Regions from separate parts of the Mesorhizobium sp. USDA 4132 genome, predicted to be linked through region 2. Evidence: predicted binding sites of a transcription regulator. Region 2 holds the regulator's gene; the other holds the start of a gene.
The links. Region 2 encodes PhoB, which activates phosphate uptake and scavenging genes when phosphate is short. Its sites were predicted from a motif close to TGTCATNNANCTGTCAT; they were not measured.
Positions count from the first base shown of each region.

Region 1: ACZ9IU_RS22325 (NAD-glutamate dehydrogenase) is a predicted target of PhoB. The motif match lies at 1,797-1,813, and genes of this name have one in related genera.

Region 1 is NZ_JBWCCP010000001.1:4,501,122-4,505,343, reverse strand. It holds gene ACZ9IU_RS22325 (NAD-glutamate dehydrogenase) at 1-1,690, opposite strand, end outside; gene pdxY (pyridoxal kinase PdxY) at 1,866-2,738, shown strand; gene ACZ9IU_RS22315 (carbonic anhydrase) at 2,809-3,483, shown strand; gene ACZ9IU_RS22310 (lytic murein transglycosylase) at 3,521-4,222, opposite strand, start outside.
Region 2 is NZ_JBWCCP010000001.1:588,861-593,082, forward strand. It holds gene pstB (phosphate ABC transporter ATP-binding protein PstB) at 1-775, shown strand, start outside; gene phoU (phosphate signaling complex protein PhoU) at 821-1,534, shown strand; gene phoB (phosphate regulon transcriptional regulator PhoB) at 1,556-2,239, shown strand; gene ACZ9IU_RS03010 (PACE efflux transporter) at 2,249-2,686, opposite strand; gene ACZ9IU_RS03015 (GcrA family cell cycle regulator) at 2,876-3,412, opposite strand; gene ACZ9IU_RS03020 (aspartate aminotransferase family protein) at 3,821-4,222, shown strand, end outside.

The DNA of each region.
Region 1 (4,222 bases), 3.9 Mb from region 2:
GCACCCGGCGGGAGAGCGACAGATGCCGGTCCTTGTGGAAGATCTTCAGCGATACGGTGTTGGCAGGGTCGCCGGGCCGGCGATAGAAGGCGATGCGGATCGTTTCGCCGGCCGCACATGCGGCAATGTCGGGCAGGTCGGCAAAGGTTTCCTCGGGCGAGAAAGCTTCCTGGAAGGCCTGGGTGACGGAGAGCCGCGGCCCCTTCTCCGCAAGCGCTGCGAAGCGGTCCTCCCAGGGCGTGGCGATGAGCCGGATCGCTTCTTCGAGCTTGGCTTGTGCGATCCTCGGGGTCTTGCCACCGCGCCGGCCGATGATCATGTGGACGCGGGCGACGCCACCCTCCGGGAAAGCCGGATAATAGGCGGAGACGTGGCCTTCATAGGCCTTGGTCAGGTAGTCGCCGACCTTCTCGCGGACGAGGGAATTGTAGTCCTCGCGAGGCACATAAACGATCACCGAGACGAAACGGTCGAAATGGTCGATGCGCGGCAGGACCCGGACGCGCGGACGCTCGCTCAGTTCCATGATCTGCTCGCAGAAGCGGGCCAGCAGATCGACATCGATCTGGAAGAGGTCGTCACGCGGATAGGATTCGAGCGTGTTTTCCAGCATGCGGCCGGAATGGCTGTCGGGATCGAAGCCGAACTGCTCCTCCACCCGGCCGGTCTTGGCGCGCAGGAGAGGGATGTCGCGCACGGAGTGGGTATAGGCGGTGGCCGTGAAAAGACCGACGACGCGCAGCTCGCCGACCACTTCGCCCTTTTCGTCGAAGCGCTTGACGCCGACATAATCCATATAGGCGCGGCGGTGCACTACGGATTTCACGTTCGCCTTGGTGACAATCAGGAAATCGGGGCCGTCGAGGAACTCGAGGATTTCCGGGGTGGTCGTCACCGCGTCCTTGCCCTGGCGCAGCACCAGCACATCCGGATCGGAGAGGATGCCGAGACCGCGGCCCTTGCCGCGTTCAACCTTGGCCTCCGTGCCCTTGCCGGAATAGACGTATTCGCGCATGCCGAGGAAGGTGAAGTTGTCGTCGCGCAGCCAGTCCAGGAAGGCGAGCGCCTCGTCGCGATCGGCCTTGCGGCGGCTTGTCGAATTGTTGAGCTGCTTGGCGGCGCCGTCCAAGACTTCCAGCATGGAGCCCCAGTCGGTGATCGACAGATGAACCTGATCGAGAATGTAGCGGATGCGCTCGGTGAGCGAAGCGGCCTGTTCCTCGTTGAGCGGCGAAAGATGGATCTGGATGAGGCTCACATGATGAGCCGGGTTGCTGGGCTGTTCATTGGAGCGAAGCGCTGGTTCCTTGCCCGGCTCAACGACCAGGATCGGATGAACCGCCATGGTGAGGTCGCGGTGGGTGGCGGTCACCTCGCCCATGACCGAGTCGAACAAGAAGGGCATGTTGCGGTCTACGACGGTCAGCACCGAGACCGGAATTCCGTCCGGCTCGACGCCGGGGACCGGTTCGACCGTGATGTCGGCCCGAATCCGGGTCCAGGCCATCAGCCGCTCGGCTGCATGATTGGCGGAAAGCGCCAGCATTTCCGGCGTGTAGCTTTCGAGGTCGTCAGTGCTGGCCCGGGCGAACAGGATGAGCGGGTCGAGATGCGGCCCCTTGCTCGCAGCAACGATCTTGCGCGCACTTTCGATCTGTTTTTCCCGTTTCGGATTCTGCCTGACGGCCATGTCCCTCTCCCCTTTTTCCGTGCCCGCACGGAATAAATTAGCTTTGTGTCATCACGCGGCAACGTGGCTGATCCATGTCAAGCGACACTACACGTTTCATTCTTCCGTGAAGCCTTGTTGACATGCGGCGGCGAAGAAACGATCAACAGGGCCATCGTAGCCGGAAACCGATCTCATGCAGGATACCAGCAGTGCCGTCCTCGTCATCTCCAGTCATGTCGTGCGCGGCTCGGTCGGCAATCGTGCCGCCGTCTTCGCGCTCGAGACGCTGGGGTTCCCCGTCTGGGCAATGCCGACCGTCGTCCTCCCCTGGCATCCCGGTCACGGACCCTCTACACGGCTGACCTTTCCCGAATCAGATTTCGACAAGGCTATAGACGATCTTATTCGCGCGCCATGGCTCGGAGAAGTGAAGGCGGTGCTGACCGGTTATTTCGGCAATGCCGCCCAGCCGCGTTCGGTGGCGCGGCTGATAAGGGCGCTGAAGGAGAAAAACCCGGACCTTCTCTATGTCTGCGATCCCGTCATGGGCGATCTCGGCGGTCTCTATATCCCGCAGCCGACGGCAGAGGCGATCCGCGACGAACTCATTCCGCTGGCAACGATCGCCACCCCGAACCGTTACGAACTCGCCTGGCTTTCCGGCGCGCCGCTTGAAACCAACAACGATATCATGGATGCCGCAATCGCGCTCGGGCCGCCGCGCATCCTGGTGACTTCGGCCGTGCCGATGATGGCGGGCGGTACCGGCAATCTTTACCTGACGGGCAAACACGCGCTGCTTGCCGAACACCGGCTGATAGACAATCCGCCAAACGGGTTGGGGGACCTGTTGGGAGCCCTGTTCCTGGGGCGGATCCTTGCCGGCATGGACGAGGAAAAGGCGCTGCAGCTGGCTACCGCGAGCGTTTTCGAGGTCTTGGCGCGCACGGCCAAGCGCGGCGGCGACGAGCTGACACTGGAGACCGACGCGTCCAGCCTCTCCACTCCCATGGCGATGGTGCAGATGCGCCGGCTCGTGCATCCGTTGCAGCGCACCAAGCGGTAATCGGCATCGGAAGTTCGCAGATGCACAATGGCCGTTGATCTTCGCTCGGCGGCGCTATAATCGTTGTTCCATGACGGATTTTCCAGCCAAACTTCTGGCGGGCTACCGCAACTTCATGAGCGGGCGCTATAGCGATGAACGCGAGCGCTACCGCGTGTTGGCGGAGACCGGGCAGAACCCCCACACCCTTCTCATCGCCTGTTGCGATTCCCGTGCCGCACCGGAAACCATTTTCGACTGCGGTCCGGGCGAACTCTTCGTCGTCCGCAACGTCGCCAACATGGTCCCGCCTTTTGAACCGGACGGCCAGTTCCATGCCACTTCGGCGGCGTTGGAATATGCGGTCGAGGTTTTGGAAATCGACAATATCGTGGTGATGGGTCACGGCCGTTGCGGCGGTATCCGAGCGGCACTGGATCCGACCATGTCGCCGCTTTCTCCCGGCGATTTCATCGGCCGCTGGATGGCGCTGGTCAAACCGGCCGCCGAACAGATCCAGAGCAACGAGTTCATGACCCAGGCCGAGCGGCAGACAGCGCTGGAACGGGTGTCGATCCGCAATTCGATCGCCAACCTGGAAACGTTCCCGTTCGTCAAAAAACGCGGAGAGAAAGGCGAACTCAGCGTTCACGGCGCCTGGTTCGACATCTCAAGCGGCGAATTGTGGATTATGGACAGCAAGGGCGACTTCGTCCGTCCGGACCTTACCGAACTGCCCGTTCAGGCCGAACAAGCGTCGGCCTGAATTTTTCAGGTGAAGCGAAACTTCACTGCCGGCGGGCTTATTGGCCGTCGATCTGTGCGCCCATATAGGCGATCGCCTGCTGATAGACGGTTGCGGCGTTCCAGCCCTGGATAGCAACGAAGTTCGGCTGACCCGGCTGGTAACCGGCACCGGCTCTCCAGCCGTGTCCTTTGAGGAAGTTGGCGGTCGAGGCAAGCGCATCGGCACGCGACCGGACCATGTCGATATGGCCGTCGCCGTCGCCGTCGGCTCCGTAGCGGACAACGTTCAGCGGCAGGAACTGGGTCTGGCCGATTTCGCCGTGGGCAGCGCCACGGGCTGTGACGCTCAGATCACCTCGGCCGACCAGCTCAAGCGCAGCATAAAGCTGTTCGGTGAAATAGGCGGAGCGGCGGCAATCGTAAGCGAGCGTCGCGACGGCGGAAAGCGTATGCTGATCACCCATGAAGCTGCCGAAGCCGGTTTCCATGCCCCAGATGGCGATGATCGGGCCGGCCGGCACGCCGAAGCGGCGCTCGATCTGCGCAAAAAGCGCGGCATTGCCGGACTTCATGCCTTTGCCGCGGGAGATAATGGCAGCCCCGCCGCGCTTCTTCATGAAGTCGTCGAATGAGAGTTTGAAGCTTTTCTGGCCGCGATCGGCGCTGATGGTCGGGCGATTGTAGGAGACGCCCGAAAAGGCCTTTTCGACGACCGAAGGATTGACGCCGTTCGACGGCGCAACCCGTTTGAACTCCTC
Region 2 (4,222 bases):
CCAGAAGATGAGCGATGCTTCCCACAAGATGATCGGTAAGGACGTTTCGGTTTATTACGGCGAAAAGCGTGCGCTTTTCGACGTGAACCTCAACGTCCGCGAAAACACTGTGACGGCTCTCATCGGTCCTTCCGGTTGCGGCAAGTCCACCTTCCTGCGCTGCCTCAACCGCATGAACGACACGATCGAGAATTGCCGCGTCACCGGCAAGATCACCCTCGACACGGACGATATCTACGACAATAACATCGACGTCGTGGAACTTCGCGCCCGCGTCGGCATGGTTTTCCAGAAGCCGAATCCGTTCCCGAAGACCATCTACGAGAACATTTCCTACGGTCCGCGCATCCACGGCCTTTCCAAGAACAAGGCCGACATGGATCAGATCGTCGAGGCGAGCCTGCAGCGCGCCGGCCTCTGGACCGAAGTCAAGGATCGCCTGCATGAATCCGGCACCGGTCTCTCCGGCGGTCAGCAGCAGCGTCTGTGCATCGCCCGCGCGATCGCCGTGTCGCCCGAAGTCATCCTCATGGACGAACCATGCTCGGCTCTCGATCCGATCGCGACCGCCAAGGTAGAAGAGCTCATCCATGAACTTCGTGCCAACTACACGATCGTCATCGTGACGCACTCGATGCAGCAGGCTGCCCGCGTCTCGCAGCGCACCGCCATGTTCCATCTCGGCCAGCTCGTCGAGGAGAACGACACCGACAAGATGTTCACCAATCCCGACGACCAGCGCACCCAGGATTACATCATGGGCCGTTTCGGCTGACCCAGCCGACTGTGCCGCCTGAAAATCAATTTTGAGGACTAGAAGATGGCATCGACCCATATCCTGTCGGCTTATGACGACGAACTGAAATACCTGAGCCGCCGTATCTCCGAAATGGGCGGCCTCGCCGAGCAGATGTGCTCGGACGCCGTGCGCGCGCTGGTCAATTCCGACGCCGCACTCGCCCAGAAGGTCATCTCCGACGACGTGATCCTCGATCACGCCGAGCGCGAGATCGGCGACAAGGCGATCATCACGATCGCCCGCCGCCAGCCGGTTGCGGCCGACCTTCGCGAGATCGTCGGTTCGCTGCGCATCGCCTCTGATCTGGAGCGCGTCGGCGACCTTGGCAAGAACACCGCCAAGCGCGTCATCGCGGTTCAGGGCACCGGCGTGCCACGCAAGCTCGCTCGCGGCCTGGAGCATCTCTCCGATCTCGCCCTCGTGCAGCTCAAGGACGTCCTCGACGTCTATTCGACGCGTTCGGCGGAGAAGGCCGAGGCGATCCGCAGCCGCGACGAGGAAATCGACGCGATGTACACCTCGCTGTTCCGCGAGCTCCTCACCTACATGATGGAGGATCCGCGCAACATCACCACCTGCACGCATCTGCTGTTCTGCGCCAAGAACATCGAGCGCATCGGCGACCACGCCACCAACATCGCCGAGACCATCTACTACATGACGACCGGTGCCCAGCCGGAAGGCGATCGTCCGAAGGACGACTCGTCGAACACGCTCGGCGCGATCACCGAATAGAACTGACGGAGCAGACCAAGAATGCTGCCGAAAATTGCTGTCGTAGAAGACGAAGAAGCGCTGAGCGTGCTTCTTCGTTACAATCTGGAAGCCGAGGGTTATGAGGTCGATACCGTTTTGCGGGGCGACGAAGCCGAAATTCGGCTTCAGGAGCGGGTACCGGACCTCCTGATCCTGGACTGGATGCTGCCCGGCGTTTCCGGCATCGAACTCTGCCGCCGGCTGCGCATGCGCCCGGAAACGGAGCGCTTGCCGATCATCATGCTGACGGCCCGCGGCGAGGAGAGCGAACGTGTTCGCGGCCTCGCCACCGGCGCCGACGACTATGTCGTGAAGCCCTTCTCGACGCCTGAACTGATGGCCCGCGTCAAGGCGATGCTTCGCCGCGCCCGTCCCGAAGTGCTCTCCAGCGTGCTCCGTTGCGGCGATATCGAACTCGACCGGGAAACTCATCGCGTTCACCGCAAGAGCCGCGAAGTGCGCCTGGGCCCGACCGAATTCCGCCTGCTGGAATTCCTGATGGCGTCGCCCGGCCGCGTCTTTTCGCGGTCGCAGCTTCTGGACGGCGTCTGGGGTCACGACATCTATGTCGACGAGCGCACCGTCGACGTGCATGTCGGGCGTCTCAGGAAGGCGCTCAACTTCTCCAATATGCAGGATGTCATCCGCACCGTCCGCGGCGCGGGTTATTCAATGGAATCCTGAGAGGCGGCTTTAAGCCGCCTCGGTCTGCCGCTGCCATTCCGGCAACGGAAAGATCCTGTCGTAGGCCCAGTTGAAGAAGAAGGCATAGACCACGTAGAAGACCGCGAACGACACGTCCATCGTCAGCGCATGGGCGAGGCTGATGCCGAGATACCAGGCGATCAGCGGCAGAAGCGCGATCAGCAGTCCAAGTTCGAACAGCACCGCATGCGCCACGCGTATGGCGGTGTTTTTCTGCGTGCCGCCGGTAAAGCGCTGCATCAGGTGGTCGAAGCCGAGATTGTACAGATAGTTCCAGCCAGTGGCGATCGTCGCGCTGCCGATGCCGACCACGCCGATATCGGCGGCCGGCATGCCGAAGGCGAAGGAGCCGAGTGGTGTGATGAGAGCGAGCCCGATCAGTTCGAAGCTGATGGCATGGCGGATACGGTCGCGTGTCGAGCGCATGATGACCTCCTGGGATGCTTTCCGGGCCGTCCCGGAGTTTCTGCCCGAATGGGGGAGGTCGTCCTCGCTGTCTTTCAGATAGGCGCAATGCCGATCCGGAGCAAGGCTCGGCCGGCATATCTGCCATGCACAACAAAAAAGCGGGCCTTGAGCCCGCCTTCGATTTTTGCCCTCGTGTCGCGCCGCCGCTCAGACCCGTGCGGCAACCTTGCGGCGCTCGTTGACCGGCTGGTAGGCGAGCTTTGCGTGATAACCGCAATAGGGCGATGCATCCGGGGATTCACAGCCGCAGAAGTGGAAGTCTTCCTTAAGCGGGTCGCCGACCGGCCACTTGCAGGTGCGCTCGGTGAGTTCCGTCAATGCAAGGCGACGGGAGATCGGCACGACCACGTTGGAGGCCGGACGGTATTCCATCTCCTGGTAGGGTTCGATCTCGATCTCTTCCTTGACCATCGTCGCGCCGACGGCGCGGGTAACGGTCCGGGTCGTGACGCGCGACGCATAGTTCGGAGCCCGCGGCGCCGATGTCGTCCGCTTGGCAGCCGATGCGCGACCGGTCGCAACCGTGCCGCCGGCTTTCGCCCGGCCCGGCAGGCAGAGGCGATGCACCTTGCCGATCACGGCATTGCGGCTTACGCCTCCCAGTTGTGCAGCAATCTGGCTGGCACTCAGGCCCTCCGACCACAATCTTTTGAGCTTCTCGACACGCTCGTCTGTCCAGTTCATGCCCGTTCTCCGCCTTTGAACGCCGCTGGCATGCAGAATCCGTCCACCTTTACTGTGAAAATCATTTCACAGCACCCACTATATCTATGCTTGAGGTGACTAGTTCCGCCGCATGCAGTCTAGTAATTGATCTTTAACCTAGTGTGAGGCTGACTCCGTGGCAAGAGTCGGAGGAATCTGCGGGATTCGATTTCGTGGTTTTCCCCAACTTGCTGTGATGGAGAGTCTTTTTTGTCACAGAAGCCAGCGCCTGTCGGTTTCCGGTCGTAACGCGCCTAAAACACCGAGCTTTGTTGACATTGACGGCCTAAACCCCGATAGTGCCCCCGCCGCCCAGTGGGCGGCATTTTTGGTTTTTCTGGCCGGTTTTGTCGGCCTTTTTTGACTGCCTAGAGGAGTGATGTCGCCATGGCTGAAGCCGCGCTTTTCGACACGTTTGCCCGGGCTCCGCTGCGTTTTGAACGCGGCGAGGGCGTATGGCTTGTGACGGAAAGTGGAGAGCGATATCTCGACTTCGGCGCGGGCATCGCCGTCAATTCGCTCGGTTATGGCCACCCGCATCTCGTCGGCGCGCTGAAGGCGCAGGCCGACAAGGTCTGGCACACGTCCAACCTCTTCGAGCAGCCCGGCCAGGAGACGCTGTCGCGCCGCCTCGCCGACAACTCTTTCGCGGATAAGGTGTTTTTCACCAATTCCGGTGCGGAGGCGCTCGAATGCGCCATCAAGACCGCGCGCCGCTACCAGTTCGTGAAGGGCCATCCGGAACGCTTCCACATCGTCACCTTCGAGGGCGCCTTCCATGGCCGCACG